4 regions of the Bradyrhizobium sp. IC3123 genome follow, and region 4 is predicted to be linked to each of the others. Evidence: predicted binding sites of a transcription regulator. Region 4 holds the regulator's gene; each other region holds the start of a gene.

What was found. Region 4 encodes LexA, which represses DNA repair genes until DNA is damaged. Its sites were predicted from a motif close to TGTTCNNNNTGTGTTCNG; they were not measured.
Region 1: the regulator LexA is predicted to act here: its motif matches at 1,972-1,989, upstream of I6F20_RS15385 (ribonuclease T2 family protein).
Region 2: the regulator LexA is predicted to act here: its motif matches at 2,628-2,645, upstream of I6F20_RS05160 (single-stranded DNA-binding protein).
Region 3: the regulator LexA is predicted to act here: its motif matches at 3,088-3,105, upstream of I6F20_RS25700 (helicase-related protein).

What each region holds. Positions count from the first base shown of each region.
Region 1 is NZ_JADYVF010000004.1:224,108-228,622, reverse strand. Features, by position in the region: gene I6F20_RS15390 (23S rRNA (adenine(2030)-N(6))-methyltransferase RlmJ) at 256-1,116, opposite strand; gene I6F20_RS15385 (ribonuclease T2 family protein) at 1,240-1,926, opposite strand; gene I6F20_RS15380 (hypothetical protein) at 2,038-2,499, opposite strand; gene I6F20_RS15375 (hypothetical protein) at 2,684-2,989, shown strand; gene I6F20_RS15370 (DUF3617 domain-containing protein) at 3,036-3,566, shown strand; gene I6F20_RS15365 (ATP-binding protein) at 3,735-4,515, opposite strand, start outside.
Region 2 is NZ_JADYVF010000001.1:1,043,050-1,047,564, reverse strand. Features, by position in the region: gene gyrA (DNA gyrase subunit A) at 1-1,619, opposite strand, end outside; gene I6F20_RS05160 (single-stranded DNA-binding protein) at 1,979-2,473, opposite strand; gene I6F20_RS05155 (outer membrane protein) at 2,922-3,704, shown strand; gene I6F20_RS05150 (outer membrane protein) at 3,944-4,515, shown strand, end outside.
Region 3 is NZ_JADYVF010000009.1:6,082-10,596, reverse strand. Features, by position in the region: gene I6F20_RS25700 (helicase-related protein) at 1-2,807, opposite strand, end outside; gene I6F20_RS25695 (DUF3108 domain-containing protein) at 3,524-4,342, opposite strand.
Region 4 is NZ_JADYVF010000001.1:929,610-934,124, forward strand. Features, by position in the region: gene I6F20_RS04610 (GAF domain-containing protein) at 1-617, opposite strand, end outside; gene I6F20_RS04615 (hypothetical protein) at 835-1,269, opposite strand; gene lexA (transcriptional repressor LexA) at 1,655-2,356, opposite strand; gene I6F20_RS04625 (molybdopterin molybdotransferase MoeA) at 2,533-3,741, opposite strand; gene I6F20_RS04630 (hypothetical protein) at 3,963-4,166, opposite strand; gene I6F20_RS04635 (HAD family hydrolase) at 4,325-4,515, opposite strand, start outside.

The DNA of each region.
Region 1 (4,515 bases), on a different contig from region 4:
CTCCGTCGCGACGCAGACTCACGTCGCGACATGACCGGGCCTTACGGAGCCCGGGAGCTGGCCATCCTTGGACGGACCTGATCGGTCCGGCGGGATCTTTCTTAGGGCCTTCACTCCGCCGCAACCATTCGCGGAAGCGGAACGTAAAGCCAGTCACGGAAATAGCATAATACGTTTCTTTGCAGATTGACTACCGGTCCTGCATATTTTTCCCAAGAATGCCGGAGTGTTACGGCTTGGCGTCAATGCTTGGCGCTAAGGCTTGGGTACCTCCAGCCGGAATCTGGCAGCACCGCCCTGGCCGAGCGGTATTTCCAGCTCCGGCAGAATGGTCTTGAGCTCGCCGTGCAGCGTGTAGGGCGGGTTGACGATCAAGAGACCGGTGGAGGTGAGGGCGGCGCTGTTGGCTTGCGGCGCGACGCTGAATTCGAGGCGAAGGCATTTTCCGGGCGGCTTTGCTGCAGCTGCGAGCCGCGCGACGGTTTGTGCCAGCGTGTCGGTGGCGCGCCGGTTCTTGGCGGGATACCAGATTACGTAGATACCGGTCGGCCATTTCGCGAACGCTGCCGAGAAGGCTTCGCCGAGCCGCTCGAACTCGTCCTTGGCCTCGAAGGGCGGATCGATCAGCACGAGGCCACGCCGCTCCTTCGGCGGCACGAAGGCCGGCAGCGCCACCCAGCCGTCGAGATCGACCACGCGCGCCTGCTCGTCGCGGCGCAGCGCGTCGATCAGCGCTTTCCGTGCCTTCGGCTCGAGCTCGCAGGCGACGAGCCGGTCTTGCGGCCTGAGCAAGCCGCGCGCGATCAACGGCGAGCCCGGATAGGCCTTGAGCTCCCCCTTCGGATTGAAGGCGCGGACGATGTCGAGATAGGGCTTCGTCAGTGCCGCGCTTTCGTTCGACAGGCGGGCCTGCAGCAGCCGCGCAATGCCGGTCAGCCATTCGCCGCCGCGGCGAGCCTCGTCGCTGTCGAGATCGTAGAGGCCGGCGCCGGCATGGGTGTCGATGACGCGGAACGCTGCCGGCTTGTCCTGCAGATAAGTGAGGATGCGCGCCAGCACGATGTGCTTGATGACATCGGCGAAGCTGCCGGCGTGGAAGGCGTGGCGGTAGTTCATGGCGGAGAGGACTACGTTGTCTGGCGCGATCCTAACCCCTGTCATTGCGAGCGCAGCGAAGCAATCCAGAAATGCGTCCGCGGAGGCACTCTGGATTGCTTCGCTGCGCTCGCAATGACTGAGCTACCCGCCCCTGATCGGCGGCATCGTGACCTGGTCGCGGCGGCAGGCGCGGCGCTCGTCGCAGGCGCGGAATTGCAGATCCTTGCTGAGGCAGATGCGGACCTCGGACAGCCGAGTCCGGTTGCAGGTGACCGAGACGGCGGCATTGCCGAGACCCGGATTGGCCTTGATGAAGGCTTCTTCGACCTCCGCCGGCGCGATGGTCTTGGCCTGCGACAGGTCGAGATACTCGGCCGGAATCTTGATTGCGGCGCGCGCTTTGCGGATCATCTCGAAATAGCTGCGGCCCTCCAGCCCGGAGCAGGTGCCGTGCTTGTCCCATTCGTTGAAGATCAGGCCCGGCGCCGGCATCAGGTCGAGCATCGAGGAGACGATGTTGCGGTTCAGCCGCGGCGCCGGCCGCTGGCAATATTCGGGAAAGCCGTTTTCATATTGCGGCCACAGCCCATGCACCACGAAGGCGTAGGGCCGTCCGCTGCATTGCATCTGGGACCGTCCGCCGCGCTCGGCGGCTTCCTCGCAGAACGAGGGCGACCACGATAGCGCCAGCACATAGAAGTCGAACTCGCCGGGTGCGTTTTGCCGCTTATCCTGTGCCTTCGCACCGCCGGCGAGGCTGGCCAACCCCGCAATGAGGATCAGCGAGATCATCAAACGGGACAACGAACGCAATCTGGAGTGAAACATGGCGACGCCCCTCAACTAGACTGTGCACACAGCCTAGCAGGCGATGGGAACATTTCAAGAACAAAATTGGACAATCGTCGGCTAGCTGAGCCGAATAAGCCGGTGTCGGAGTCAGGGCTTGGCGGCGCGGCACGCCGGATTGTAGGCCCAGTTGCGGTCGACGCCGACGACGCACCATTCGACACCGTTGCCGTAGGAGGCAAAGCCGCCATCCTCGATGATCGAGAAATGCACCTTGCGCGCCTTGCCGTCATTGAGCATGGCCTCGCCGGTGCAATAGCGCCGCGGAATGTTGTCGGACTGCCAGGGCCGGAACGCGGTCTCGCGAACGGCGGAGAAACCGGTGATCTGCAACGAAGAATTCCAGAACGTGTATTCCTTTTCGGCGAACTCGTGCACGATCCTCGGCAGAGCCCAGTCGCAAGGGGCGACGGCACCGTCATAGCGCGGCCCGCTCAGCCAGAAATTCAGCTCGAGCGGATTGGCGGCCCTGGCCTCGCCGAGCGACAGCGCTCCCAACATGAGGCCGAGCACGGCGGCAAAGCGGAGCGATTTCAGGGAGGGGGCGCGCATGGTCAATCCGGACAGCTAAGGTCTTGCGAAGGCTGGACGGTGCCGCGAAGGTTGGGGCGGGTCAAGTGCAGCGCGGCAACACTTCGCCAGGACTTGACCAGGATGTCGCGGCCAACAGGGGTTCGGTTCTTTTCACGTCCGTCCCGGCACCGTAGACTGGCGCCAGCCAATTGGAGTGACGGGAATGCGAATCATTGCGGCCGCGGGCCTTCTTGCCAGCCTGATTGTCTCGGGCATGGCGAGCCAGTCGGCGCGCGCCGACATCTTTTCTCTGGTGCCGCCGTTCAAGGGCAACGACACCGGCGGCATCATCGCCTATTCGATGGCGACCCAGGTCGATGCGCGTCAGGTCGCCGTCGATCACTGCGCCCGCTACGGCAAGGTCGCGAAATTCCTGGGCGTGCAGGCCTATGAGGGCGGCTACATCTCGTTCTCCTGCCGCTGGGTGCCCTATGGCGCCGCCGACCGGCCGATCCGCACACTGTACTGAGGCGCTGTCGTAGGCGCCGCACCTCTCTCAGCCGGGAGCTTCCCTCATGACGCGCAAACTCGCTTTGCTCGGCTCGATGCTTTGCCTCGCGTTGTCGGCAGGCAGCGCCAGCGCCGACGAACTGCCGCTGCGCAAGGCCGGTCTTTGGGAGATGAAGCTGGTCACATCGGGCTCGCCCATGCCCGAGATGACCATGCAGCACTGCACCGACGAGACCGTCGACAAGGAGATGAGCAACAACGTCTCCCCGATGGCCAAGCAGATCTGCGCCAAGCAGGAGATCAAGAAGACCGCGACCGGCTATGTCAGCGATTCCGAGTGCAGCGTCGCCGGCGTCAGCACGACCTCGCATGCCGAGATCACCGGCGATTTCAATTCGGCCTACACGGTGAAGACGACCTCACACGCCAAAGGCGGCGTTGCTGGTGCGGCGGGGCGCGATAGCACGACGACGCTGCAAGCCAAGTGGCTCGGGGCCTGCAAGCCGGATCAGAAGCCCGGTGACATCGTCATGCCCGGCGGCTTCAAGATGAACACGCGCGACATGGACAAGCTGAAGGCGCTGCTGCCGAAGTAGGTGTGCTCTTTCCCTCTCCCCTTGTGGGAGAGGGTGGATCGCCGCAAAGCGGCGAGACGGGTGAGGGGTTTCTCTCCGCGAATTCAATGAGACTTGGACGCGCGGAGAGATACCCCTCATCCGGCGCTTCGCGCCCTTCTCCCGCAAGGGGAGAAGGGAAAACCGCACCTACACCGGTATCCGCACGCTCGCCCTCAATCCTCCCATCGGGCTGTCACCGAGCGTGATGTCGCCGCCGTGCGAGCGGGCGATGTCGCGGGCAATCGCGAGCCCCAGGCCGGTGCCGCCTTCGTCCTGGTTGCGGGCGTTGTCCAGCCGCAGGAACGGCTTGAATACCTCTTCGCGCAAGTGGGCGGGAATGCCGGGGCCGTCATCGTCGACGGTGACGGTCAAATAACGGTGATCGCGCTGGCCGGTGATGGCGATGTTCTTGCCGTAGCGCGCTGCGTTGGTGACGAGGTTGGCGAGGCAGCGCTTGAACGAAGCCGGCTTCACCGTCACCACGGGCAGGCCGTTGAAGGCGACGGTCGCGGTATGGCCGTGACGCTCGGCATCGCTGCGCAGCTCCTCGAGCGCCTGCGCCATGTCGGTCGGCTGCGACTGCTCGCCGGAATCGCCGCGGGCGAACGCAAGGTAATCCTCCAGCATCATCGACATTTCGTCGACGTCCTTGCGCATGCCTTCGAGCTCGGGACTGTCTCCGATCAGTGCCAGCTCGAGCTTGAAGCGGGTCAGGATGGTGCGCAGATCGTGGCTGACGCCGGCGAGCATCGCGGTGCGCTGCTCCATCGTGCGCTCGATGCGCGACTTCATCTCCAGGAAGGCGACGGCCGCGCGCCGCACCTCGCGCGCGCCGCGCGGCCGGAAATTCGGGGCCTCGCGGCCCTTGCCGAAACTCTCGGCGGCATCGGCGAGGCGCAGGATCGGCTTGATCTGGTTGCGCAGGAAC
Region 2 (4,515 bases), 110 kb from region 4:
ATGTCCTCGCGCTGGATCAGGTCCTCGTCCTCGACCTCGCCCTCCTGCTCCATGATCACGGTGCGGCGGGGCGTTGCGAACTCGGCCTTCACCTCGGCAAGCTCGGTCTTGATGATGTCGAGGATGCGCCCGCGCGAGCGCAGGATGTCGAGATAATCGCTGATCTCGCCGGCGAGCTTGGACAGCTCCTCGCCGATCTCGTCGCGGCCGAGCGCGGTGAGGCGTGCCAGGCGCAGCTCCAGGATCGCCCTCGCCTGCTCCAGCGAGAGGCGGATCGTCCCGTCTTCGTTGATGCGGTGACGGGGATCGTCGATCAGCGTGATAATGTCCTCGACATCGCGCGCGGCCCAGTCGCGGGTCATCAGGGTCTCGCGGGCGGCGGCCGGCGTCGGCGAGTGCCGGATCACCTTGATGATCTCGTCGATATTGGCGACCGCGATGGCGAGGCCGACCTGCTCGTGCGCGCGCTCGCGCGCCTTGCGCAGCTTGTATTTGGTCCGGCGGGTCACGACCTGCTCGCGGAAGCCGACGAAGATCGTCAGCATGTCCTTCAGGTTCATGGTCTGCGGACGGCCGGAATCGAGCGCGACGGCGTTGACGCCGAAGCTCGTTTGCAGCGGCGTGAACTTGTAGAGCTGGTTCAGTACCACGTCGGGCACGGCATCGCGCTTGAGCTCGACGACGACGCGGTAGCCGTCGCGGTCGGACTCGTCGCGCAGGTCGGAGATGCCTTCGATCTTCTTTTCCTTGTAGAGCTCGGCGATGCGCTCGACCATCGTCGCCTTGTTCACCTGATACGGGATCTCGGTGATGACGATCGCCTCGCGTTCTTTCCGGAGCGTCTCGAAGGTGACCTTGCCGCGCATCACGATGGAGCCGCGGCCGAGATGATAGGCGCTGCGGATGCCCTGGCGTCCGAGAATGATGCCGCCGGTCGGGAAATCAGGCCCCGGGATGATGGCGTTGAGCTCGTCGATCGTCAGCGCCGGATTGTCGATCAGCGCGACGCAGGCGTCGATCACCTCGCCGAGATTGTGCGGCGGGATATTGGTGGCCATGCCGACCGCGATGCCACCGGCGCCGTTGACCAGGAGGTTCGGGAACCGGGCGGGCAGCACCACCGGCTCCCTTTCGGAGCCGTCGTAATTGTCCTGGAAGTCGACCGTATCGTCGTCGATGTCCTCGAGCAGCTTCAGCGCGATCTTGGTCAGGCGCGACTCGGTGTAGCGCATCGCCGCCGGGGGATCGCCGTCGACCGAGCCGAAATTGCCCTGCCCGTCGATCAAGGGCGCGCGCATCGAGAAGTCCTGCGCCATGCGCACCAAGGCGTCGTAGATCGCCTGGTCGCCATGCGGATGGTACTTACCCATGACCTCGCCGACGGCACCGGCGGACTTCTTGTGCTTCTTATCCGGGGTATCGCCGCGATTGTTCATCGCGAACAGGATGCGGCGATGGACCGGCTTCAACCCGTCGCGGGCATCGGGCAGCGCACGCGCCACGATCACGCTCATGGCGTAATCGAGGTAGGACTTCTTCATCTCCTCGTAGATCGAAACGGGGCGAATGTCCGAGGGGTGCGCCGGCTGGTCGCCGGGCTTGTTATCGTCGTCAGCCAAGGGGGAATCCGGTGAGGGTTTGTCTGGGAATCATATAGCGCATCCGGGGTCGGATAACCACCCTGACCGCCCTCGGAAAGTCCTTTTTCCGCTTATTCTTCCAATAACTTACGGCTTCGGAACAGCGCCCTGCACGCCCCCGGAATCGGTCCTTCATGAACGCCCGCAACGCCGGCCTGAACACGCGTCAAGGGGCCTCCGGTCAACCCGTTTTGCCCGGCTTGATACGAACCTCACCCCACACATGAAGCGCGCCCGGAAAATCCGAGCCCGTTCAGTCAATTAGGAATGTCTCCTGACGGGGAGGCGCAAGCGGCGCCGAGGTTGCCGCCGCATCTCCGTCGAGTAATCCCGCCCTCTCAGAACGGGATATCGTCGTCCATGTCGCTGTTGCGGCCGCCGCCGGCGGCAACGGGACGGCGCGGCGCGCTGCTGACGGGTCCGGAGGAGCCGAAGTCGCCGCCCGGCTCGTCGCCGAAGCTGCCACCTCCGCCGCCGCCACCGCGGCCGTCCAGCATCGTCAGCGTTGAGTTGAAGCCCTGCAGCACGACCTCGGTCGAGTATTTCTCGACGCCGCTCTGGTCGGTGTACTTGCGGGTCTGGAGCGCGCCTTCGATGTAAACCTTTGCGCCCTTCTTCAGATACTGTTCGACGATCTTGCAAAGCGGCTCAGAGAAGATCACGACGCGATGCCACTCGGTCTTCTCCTTGCGCTCGCCGGTGTTCTTGTCGCGCCAGGTCTCCGAGGTCGCGATGCTCAAATTCGCGATCGGCCGCCCGTCCTGGGTGCGGCGGATTTCGGGATCCTTGCCGAGATTTCCAACCAGAATGACCTTGTTGACGCTTCCCGCCATCGCCGCTCTCCACTCCGAATGCCACTGAATTTCAAAAGGGCGAATCCGCTGCCCGCGTTCCTCTGCGCCCGCTAGGGCGACCCTATACGCTTGCGGGCACCGATCAGCCTGCCACCCCCAAGGTTATCCCCACATATAGCATCGCGCGCACGTTTGTTCCAGATTTGTTCTTCGGCACGAGCGAGCGGAAATTTCCCGCATGTCCTCTCATGCCACAAAAAAGGACAGCCCTCGAATGGAACCTTTTTGGGTTCCCGAGTATGGCAAAAACCATTTAACATTCATCAAGTTGGAACCCATTCAATCAATCCGCAAGTGTGGCATTCCGGAGACGGACTCTGCCCTTTCCTTAGGCTACCTTTGCCTTGGAATTGATTCATATGGGTGTCGCGTCTGATCAGCCGCTTCGGGGACTTTCATGAAGCGGACGAAACTTGGGGAGACTGCAATGAATAAGATTCTTTTCGGCGTAATCAGTGCAATGGCAATGGGGCTGTCGGCTCCGGCAAGCGCGGCGGATATGGCTGCGCGTCCCTACACCAAGGCTCCGGCCCCGGCGGTCGCCGCGGTTTACGACTGGAGCGGCTTCTACATCGGCGTCAACGGCGGCGGCGGCACGAGCCGCAAGTGCTGGGACTTCGTGACCCCGGTCACGGGCGTTCTGGTGGCTGAAGGCTGTCACGATGCGACCGGCGGCACGGTCGGTGGTCAGATCGGCTACCGCTGGCAGTCGACCAATTGGGTGTTCGGCCTCGAGGGCCAGGGCAACTGGGCTGACTTCTCGGGGGACAACGTCAGCCTCCTCTTCCCTGGAAGCGCTTTGGTCACCGGTGATCGTAACCGCTCTCACATCGATGCTTTTGGCCTGATCACGGGCCAGGTCGGTTATGCCTGGAACAACGTGCTGCTCTATGTGAAGGGCGGCGCCGCCGTAGTCGGGGACAAGTACGACGTCTATGCCGCGCCTGGCACGCCTGGCGCCGGCACGCTGCTGGCGTCGGCTCGCGAGACCCGCTGGGGCGGCACCGTTGGCGCCGGCCTGGAATTCGGATTTGCTCCGAACTGGACGCTCGGCGTCGAGTACAACCACATCTTCCTCGGCGACCGTACGATCGCCTTCACGACGCCTGCGGGCGTTGCCTTCGGGAGCGATCGCATCAGTCAGGACGTCGACATGGGTCTAGTCCGCCTGAATTATCGCTTCGGCGGCCCGTTGGTCGCGAGGTACTGATATCCCTCTCATTTCGCGAGCAAATGGAAGGGCCGGCCCTGCGCCGGCCCTTCTTTTTTTCGGCACATGCCTGGACGTAAATAAGTCAGTAACCATCACCTTTTGGACTGTTGTGGCTTTTCGGAGACACAACTTGCGGCTTTGGTGGTGTAAAGACGGCGTCAGTTGGGCCGTTTGAGTCCGCTGCCCTTCCGCCACGGAAGGCAACAACAGAAACTGGGACTGGGATTAAGTTGAAAATGAAGAAGGTTTTGTTGGCTTCGGCCTGTTTGTTCGCTCTCGCGGCCCCCGCTTCGGCTGCTGATCTGGCAGCCCGCCCCTACACCAAGGCGCCTGCGCCTGTTGCCTCGGTCTACAACTGGACCGGCTTTTACCTGGGTATCGTCGGTGGCGGCGCCTGGGAAAACAGCTCCGATGATCCGCGCATGCAGGGCGGTTTCGTCGGCGGCACCGTTGGCTACAACTGGCAGACCTCCAACGTCGTGTTCGGCATCGAAGCTGATGGCGCGTGGGCTGACGTAAACGCCTCGGCGACCGGTCTTGTTGATTTTGGTGGCGCCCTCGTTCCCACGACGGTCAGTTCGCGTATCGACGCGCTCGGCACCGTGCGTGGTCGCATCGGCTGGCTCGCTTCCCCGAGCGTCCTGCTGTACGCCACGGGTGGTTACGCCTGGATCAACAACAAGATCAGCGTCAGCGCGCCCCCTGTTCTGAGCCTCTCGGAGAGCCAGTTCCATTCGGGCTGGACGGTCGGCGCGGGCGTCGAGGCGATGTTTGCTCCGAACTGGTCGGTCAAGGGCGAGTACCTCTA
Region 3 (4,515 bases), on a different contig from region 4:
GCAGCCTCGGCGGGCGTCGCAGCCTCTTCTGCGGGCGGCGCGATTCCGGGGGCGTCCTCGGGGGTGACGGGCGCTTCCGGAGAGGCTTCCAGCGCCGGCTCCTTGTGAGCCTTCTCAGGAGCGGGCTCGTCGTGCGGCTCCATGCCGGGGGCGTCTTCGACCGTGACGGATTCGGCCGTAGCATCAGCGGCCGTGGCCTCAGCCGGCAGGCCGGCAACGGCCTCGGCTGCAGTCTCGGTCGAGGTCTCTACGCTGCCTTCAACGGGCGGCGTCTCGGCCGCGACGGTCTCGGTCACGACCTGCTCGGTCGCGACGGGCTCGGTCACGACAGGCTTCGGCGGCAGCGGCGGGCGCTTCTCCATGCGATAGCCGAGCGCGCGCAGCACGGAGGCGAAATCCTCGCCGGCAGATCCGGTGAGCGAGGTCATCGCCTGCGTCACCACGAAGCTGCGGCCATCGAACGCGCCGGCGGGCTTTTCGCCCGGCGAATTCTCGCGCCAGGCCAGCGCCGGGCGGATCAAGTCGGCAAGGCGCTCCAGGATGTCGACGCGCACGGCGCGCTCGCCGGCCTGCTTGTAGCCGAGCACGCGATAGGCATCGCGCGGCAGCGCCTTGTCGACCGGGAACGAGGTACGCCCCGAGGAGGCCAGATGCTGCGCGCCCGAGAGCGCGGAGAGATCGACATTGTCCTGCTTCAGCGCCCAGAGCAGCGCGGCCAGCGCACGCGCGGCGGGCTTGAGCAGGCCGGGGAAATAGATGTGATAGGCGCCGAAGCGGACGCCGTATTTGCGCAAGACGGCGCGCGAGGACTGGTCGAGATCTTTCAGCTCGCTGGCGATCTTCGGACGCTCGAGCACGCCGAGCGCCTCGACCAGCTGATAGGCGATGCCGCGGGCAATGCCGGTGACGTCCTCGGCCTTCGACAGCTCGAACATCGGCCCGAGCAGCTTTTCGATGTGCGTCTTGAGCCAGAGCTCGAGCCGCGCCTGCACCTTGTCGCGGGGCGCGCCGGTCAGGCGCTCGTCCGAGATGATGCGGATGCGCGGATGCAGCGCCTCGTCTGCGGCGGCAAGGCGCGCCACGGCATCGCCGGTCCAGCGGATGATGCCTTCGGACGTCAGCACGAACTGCTCGTCCGGCGCATTGCCCAGCTTTTCGGCGCGCGCGTTGATCTCGCCGGCGAGCACCGCTTGCGCTGCAGCCTGCAAGGCTTTCGCATCGGAGCCGGCTTCCGCCGCATCCGGTGCAAAGGTGAAGCCATCGAGGCGGCCGATGACATGGCCTTCGACGATGACTTCGCCGGTCTTGCCGATTTCAGTATTCAAGCTCGTGTTCTCCCGCAGGCGGCGCATCAATACACTGGTCCGGCGATCAACGAAACGCTCAGTCAAGCGTTCATGGAGCGCATCCGACAATTTATTTTCGACCTCCCGCGCGATCCCCTGCCAGCGTTCCGGGTCTTTCAGCCAGTCCGGGCGGTTGGCGACGAAGGTCCAGGTGCGGATCTGGGCGATTCGGGCCGACAGCGTGTCGATGTCGCCGTCGATGCGGTCGGCCTGGGTGACCTGGGACTCGAACCAGGCATCGGGAATGCAGCCCTTGCGCATCAGGAAGCCGTACAGCGTCGTCACCAGCTCGGCATGGGCGGCCGGCGACAGCTTTCTATAGTCCGGGACCTGGCAGGCTTCCCAGAGCCGCTCCACGGCAGCCTTGCCATGCGCGATATCGCGCACCTCGCCGTCGCGGGCGGCGTGATCGAGCACGCGCATGTCCTCGGCGATCGGCGCGCGCGTCAGCGTCTCGTGGCCGGGGGCGAGGTTCAGCGAGACCTGGAGCGCGCCGAGCGAGGAGAAATCGAGCTTGGAATTGCGCCATTGCAGCACCTTCACGGCATCGAAGGTGTGGTTCTGCAGCGCGTTGACGAGCTCGGGCTCGAACGGCGCGCAGCGGCCCGTGGTGCCGAAGGTGCCGTTGCGGGTGGCGCGGCCGGCGCGGCCTGCGATCTGCGCGAATTCGGCCGGCGTCAGGCGGCGGAACTGGTAGCCGTCGAACTTGCGGTCGGAGGCGAAGGCGACGTGATCGACGTCGAGATTGAGGCCCATGCCGACGGCATCGGTGGCGACGAGATAATCGACGTCGCCGTTCTGGAACATCGCCACTTGCGCGTTTCGTGTGCGCGGCGACAGCGAGCCCAGCACCACGGCGGCGCCGCCATGCTGGCGGCGGATCAGCTCGGCAATCGCATAGACTTCATCGGCCGAGAACGCGACGATGGCGGTGCGGCGCGGCTGGCGCGTGATCTTGCGATCGCCGGCGAATTCGAGCTGCGACAATCTGGGCCGCGTGATCATGGACACGCCCGGCAACAGGCGCTCGATGATCGGGCGCATGGTGGCGGCGCCCAAGAGCAGCGTCTCGTCGCGGCCGCGGCGGTTGAGGATGCGGTCGGTGAAGACGTGGCCGCGCTCGAGATCGGCGGCGATCTGGACCTCGTCGACGGCGAGGAAGGAGACGTCGATATCGCGCGGCATCGCCTCGACGGTCGAGACCCAATAGCGCGGATTCTTCGGCTTGATCTTCTCCTCGCCGGTGACGAGCGCGACGCTGGCCTCGCCGGCTCGGTCGGCGATCTTGTTGTAGACCTCGCGCGCCAAGAGGCGCAGCGGCAGGCCGATCATGCCCGAGGGATGCGCCAGCATCCGCTCGATGGCGAGATGGGTCTTGCCGGTGTTGGTCGGACCGAGCACCGCAGTGACGCCCGCGCCGGGTGCGCGCTCGGAAGCGAAGGGGGAGGAGGAAAAAGCCATGTCTAGGGGATTAGGTAATGGCGATTTGGGCGAATGTCAGTGCTATCCGGGGCGGAGAGGGGGCTGGCTCTTCGTTCCTCATCCTGAGGAGCGCGTCAGCGCGTCTCGAAGGATGAAGGCCCGGCTGGTGCTGCTGGGCAAGCCAAGCCCCTCGCCCTTCGAGACGGCCGCTTGCGCGGCCTCCTCAGGGTGAGGGGCACACCGCGGGCGTGAAAACGCCCGCCCCAAATCCCGCGCAACTGTCTCACTTTGCGACGCTTTTCCCGTTCGCTTTAAGCTTCGGAACGACTCTAGAACGAATCGCGGCCGAATCGCTGACTCCCCTGTGAGTCCCGTTCCGTTCACGCAACATGTCGCGGGACTCGTCTTGGTTGCGCACTAGATGGAGTTTTGCGGGGGCGCACAAGCGACCGGGGTGGTTAAAGCTGGGGACGGCGCCGAGTCGAATCAGAATCGGGGAGGAGTCAAATGGATTCCCTGCGGCGGGGTTTGGTCAAACGAAGTGTGCGAAAACAACCCCATGCACAGTAGGTAAGTCGTTGAAATCATTAGGGCGCGCTTTTGGGCTCCCATTTCGCTCGTCATTCCGGGGTGCGACGCAGTCGCGAACCCGGAATCCATCGTGAAACCGTCTCTGTAGCCCGATGGATTCCGGGTTCGCGCCAAGATGGCGCGCCCCGGAATGACGGCCGAGAGAGCCGGCGCGGCCTCCTTGCCTACTGCGTCTTCGCGACGCGTGGCGGCTGGGGGGCGGTGATGAAGCTGGTGGCTTCCAGCATGGCGGGGCCGAGCGGGGTCGGCACTTTCAGCCAGAACGGGACCAGGATGCGCGTGCCGGCGATGGGGGCGAACGCGATCTCCATGTTGCGCTGGGCGGCGAGGTATTTGATCACCGGGCGGTCGGGGATGTAGCCGGCGATCGGCACGAAATAGATCGCGCAGACCACGACCGGGCCCTTGTACCCCTTCTCCGCCTTCACGGTCTCCATGCGCTTGAAATCGAGCTTGAGCTCGTAGCGCATGCGGCCGTCGAACACCGGCGCGGAGCTGTGGCAGGCGTCCTGCGAAACGGGATCACCGGTGCCGGGCACGCGCAGCAGCGAGGCCGTCATGGGGTCCCAGACGCCGCGGCGGTGGGCCTCGGTGACGACGATGCGGTCCGGATCGACCGGCGGCTCCGGCAAAATGCCGAAATCCTTCACATTGCCCTTGTCGAGGGTGATGCGGATCTCTTCGGTCTTCTTCTGGGTGGTGGTGGAGGCCTGGTAGCCGGTCGCAACCAGCGCGCCGCCAACGACGCGCCCCTGGCTCGCGCCGGTGCCGGACCCGCCCGTGAACGACTTCAAAAGCCCGGTGGTGCCGCCGGCGGCCGCCGCCGAGAACACGTCGTCCTGGATATCGATGTTCCAGGCGCCCTTGCCGACGGGAATGCCCGCCAGCGTCGCCTCATATTGCGCCTCGAGCTTGCCTTGCGCCGCCGCCGGCGCCGCGCCGGACGCCAGGCCCAGCACCACCGCCAGGCCACAAAGCGCCATCAGCCGGCCGGCCAAGGGGACGTCCAAGCGGACGCCCCGACACAGACAGGCTGAGCGCAGGACTTGCGCGAAATGAAGCGTTGTCGGCACGAAACAATCCAATCAGAGCGCGATGTGCTGTTACTTAAGCCAAAACCGGCGGCAAACAATGTGTCGGGGCGTGCAGCCCCGGG
Region 4 (4,515 bases):
GTCAGAACCCAGGTCTGGTCGGTACCGGTTCGGTAGGGCACGCCGACGCCGAGATTGATCCCGACCTTGGCGGCGTCCTCCCAGCGCAGGAAACTCTTGGCGTCGTGCAAGTCCTTGATGATCAGCGGCAGGCCCGCCTTCCAGGTGCGTCCGGGCAGGCCGAAGCCGCGCGGAAATCTGGTGTGGCGGGAGTTGAATTCGAACATGTCCGCGGTGCCGTAATAGCCATCGACGAGCCCCATCTCATGCGAGAGATCAGGATCGTTGTGCCAGAGTTCGATCGCGCCGACATGCGCCTCGTCGTCGCCGCAGAACAGCACCAGCACGGCTTGCAGGAATTCGCCCGCGAACACCGGCACCGCCACGCCGCAGGTGAGGCCGGCCGCAGCGGCCTGATCGGTCCGCTTGAAATAGGAGTTGGCGAATTTCGTGAGGATGACGGGGTGGCCACAGGCCCAGGCCTTGCCTGGAAGTCCCTCGTCATATCCGAAGTGCAGCTCTTCGCTGACGGCTTTGAACGCGGACAGCCCATCGTCGTAGAGGCCGCCGCCGAATTCCAGCCGCATGCGCGTCCGGTCGGGTACCCAAAGTTCAACGACGCGAATGAAGGTCTTCATCGAGCGTGTCCGCCGCCTCAAACCACGACAGCATCGGTCATTTGGCTGCGGAGCGGACGTTCAAAATGCGGGCAGCACGGCCCAAACTTCGTGCGACGACGAGGCGCGGCGGTGGGCTCGCCGATCGAATGTCCTGAAACACAAACTTACCGGGCTCGCCGGCCTCGGCCGGCGATGGCAATTTCAATCCCGGGCTCGGCCTGTCGGCCGAAGGGCGTCAGCCGATCGGCAGGCGCGTGATCGTGGGCCGCGTGTCGGCGACGATCTGCGGCTTGTGCTCGCGCTCGGGGGCTGGCTGCGTCACCGGCAATTGCAGCACGGTCGCGCGCTGGCCTTCGACGAGCTGCGTCACCAGCACGTATTTGCCGTCGGGGAATTCGATCGCGTCATGATGGCGATCGGGAATGTGCGGGTCGATCTTGCCGAACTTGCCGACGCGAGAGTTCACGGTGCGCGTCCAGATCCAGCGGTTGTCGTAGCGGACATTGTCGGCGAAAGCGAGCTCCGTCCCCGGCAGCAGACAGACCGCGACGGAGGGATCGGCTTCGGAAGCGAAACCGCGCGTCGAGGTGCCGCGGAAGGTTGTCGTGACGATCGTCTCGCCGACTTCGGCGGGGCGCGTCGCGACGGCATGCAGGCTGTAGTCACACATCGGGTGCTCCTCATGCTGGGATAGCGACCCGCGTCTCTTTCGAGGCGCAGGCCTCTATCAGAGTGGAAGCATACAACGCTCTGCTCGGTTATGGGCAAATCTGCGGCTCGCGTCCGCAGCGCGCGATCACATTATCTTTCCCGGATTCGATAGGAACAAACCTCGCGTCCTTGCATTCGGCCGGAGCTATCAGCACTGCCGGCACAACTCTACCGGCGAAGCAGAAATGGCTGCGCGCCTGCGCGGGGGAATGTCGCGCGGGAAGATGGACCGGACAGCCGGCGCAGAACCAGAGAAACCGTCCAGCCGGAGCGGACAAGTATCCGCTCCGATCCTGGATCGCCGATGCCGATCGAAACGCGCGCGGCGCTTGATGTTTCCCGTATCAGTACTTCCGGTAAAGCCCGATCAGCTTGCCCTGGATCTTCACGCGGTTCGGCGGAAGAATGCGGACCTCGTAGGCGGCATTGGCGGGCTCGAGCGCGATCGAGGCGCCGCGGCGGCGGAAGCGCTTGAGCGTGGCCTCCTCGTCGTCGATCAATGCCACCACGATGTCGCCGGTATTTGCGGTCTCGTTGCGCTGGATCAGCGCCATGTCGCCGTCGAGGATGCCGGCCTCGACCATCGAATCGCCGCGCACTTCGAGCGCGTAGTGCTCGCCCGAGCCGAGCATGTCCGGCGGCACGCTGATGGTATGGCTGCGGGTCTGCAGCGCCTCGATCGGCGTGCCGGCGGCGATGCGGCCCATCACGGGCACCGCGACGGGGCGCTCGCCCTCGTCCGCGGGCGGGCTGGAGCTCGCGCGCACCTTGCCGAGATTGCCCTCGATCACGCTCGGGGTGAAGCCACGGCGATTGCCGGCGGCGGCCTGGAGCTCGGGCAGCTTGATCACCTCGATGGCACGGGCACGGTTGGGCAGGCGGCGAATGAAGCCGCGCTCCTCGAGCGCAGTGATCAGGCGATGGATGCCTGACTTCGAGCGCAGGTCGAGCGCATCCTTCATCTCGTCGAAGGACGGCGGCACGCCGCTTTCCTTCAGACGTTCGCTGATGAATCGCAGAAGCTCGTATTGTTTGCGCGTCAACATCTCGACCAAAGTCCCCCGGTTGATGTCGTTCGATTCCGACACGATGAAGCCGGCACTAAGCCGCTACATCCTCGAAACAAATCATGAACGGACACTATATGTTCGATATGTGTTCCGCAACTGCTTAATTTATGGTGAACGCGGCCAAGCTCGCGGAATGCGTGTGGCTGGGCGGCTCAGACGGGCAGCCGGAGCACCTCGCAAGGCGTGCCGGCCTCGGCCTTCGGCGCGAACGGTGCGCGCACCAGAAGTACCTGTGCCGCAGCGAGATTCGCAAGAAGGGAGGAGTCCTGATGGCTGACCGGAAGGGCGACGCGCGTGCCGTCGTCGCGCTCCTCCAGCCGCGCACGCAGATAGTCCTCGCGCTGGTCGTTGGCGGCGAGATCGCGGCCCAGCACGGCGCGCTCGCGCCGATGATGAATCGCTGAACGGCCCGACAGGGCGCGAATCAAGGGGACCATGAACAGGAAGGCGCACACGTAGGACGACACGGGATTGCCGGGCAGGCCAATCACGCGCATCGCGCCTATCCGACCGTGCATCATCGGCTTGCCCGGCCGGATCGCGATCTTCCAGAACGCCATCGCGATGCCTTCGCCCTTGAGCGCCTGCTGGACCAGGTCGTGGTCGCCCACCGAGGCACCGCCGGTCGTGATCAGGATGTCGGCGCCGCTCTCGCGCGCGCGGCGGATGCCGGCGGACGTCGCCTCCAGCGTATCGGCGGCAATTCCGAGGTCGATGGTCTCGGCGCCCTCGCTGCGGGCGAGCGCATGCAGGGCATAGCCGTTGGAATAGACGATCTGGCCGCGACCAGGCGTGGTGCCCGGCATCACGAGCTCGTCGCCGGTGGCGAGAACGGCAACCCTCGGGCGGCGGATGATGGCGAGATGCGGATGATTCATTCCGGCGGCGAGGGCGAGATCGCGCTCGGTGAGGCGGATTCCCTTGCGCAGCAGCACGTCGCCTTCGCGGAAGTCGACGCCTGCAGGGCGGATGTGCCGGCCGAAAATGGCGGCTTCCTTGATCGTGACATGTTTGCCGTCGGCAGCCGTGTCCTCCTGGATCACGACGGCATCGGCGCCGTCGGGAACGACGCCGCCGGTGAAGATCCGCACGGCTTCGCCGGGGCCGACGCTTCCCGCGAACGGCCGGCCCGCCGCGACCTCGCCGACGACGGTCAACCTCGAATCGTATGCCGCGTCGGCCGTGCGCACGGCATAGCCGTCCATCGCCGACATCGCCTCCGGCGGCTGCGTGCGCCGCGCCGCGACATCGCGGGCGAGCACACGATGGTAGGCCTCGTCGAGGCAAACCATCTGTTCAGCCAGCGGCTCGACGCCGGCCAACACCGCAGCAAGCGCGTCAGAAACCGGCATCAGGGCCACGGGCGAACTCCTGCTGAGCACATCAGTCAATGGGCGGCGAGAGTTCTAGCCGAGTGCAGCCGTGAGGCAAAGCAGCACGCGGGATGATCTATCCTGCATGGTCGCAGGGGGTGGAGGAGGTCGGCTCAACTCCGCCGCGGCATGATGCGGAAGGCGAGACAGACCGGAACGAGGATTGCCATGGCAAGGACGAGAATGACGAGCGCCACGGCCAACATCGTTCAACGCCCCGTCGGATCGCCCGGACTGATGTCCGCGACGTCGGGCGGCTTGGGACCCTGATCCTTGTCCGGCAGCGGGTCCGCCTGGGATTTTAGGTCGGCGGCCTTGCTGATCAGCTTGGCGGAGAGGTCAGAATCCGAGGTGGTTCTGGCGAATTCGAGCAGGAGAGAGGCTTGCTTGGTGAGATAGGTCTTGCCCAGCACGTCGATCAGTCCAATGTAGAAGTCCCAACGGACTCATGAGTCCGAAGGGTGGTATTCCGTTCCCGGAACTCTGTATAAAAATGCACAAAGTGATCAGGTTCCACATTTTCAGCGGTTTTTGTTCCGGCAAGTGAGCGCGCTCCGGGCTTTCCCGCGGCTCAGATCCCCAGTGCTTTCAATACGTTCCCGACATCACGCGGCGAGGTGACATGCACGGCGGTCAACCCGCGCGCCCGTGCTCCCTCGATGTTCTCGGCGAGGTCATCGAAGAACACGATGCGCTCGGCCGGCACGCCGATCGCCGCCACGACATGGTCGAAGGCCTCGGCATCCGGCTTGCGCAGGCCGA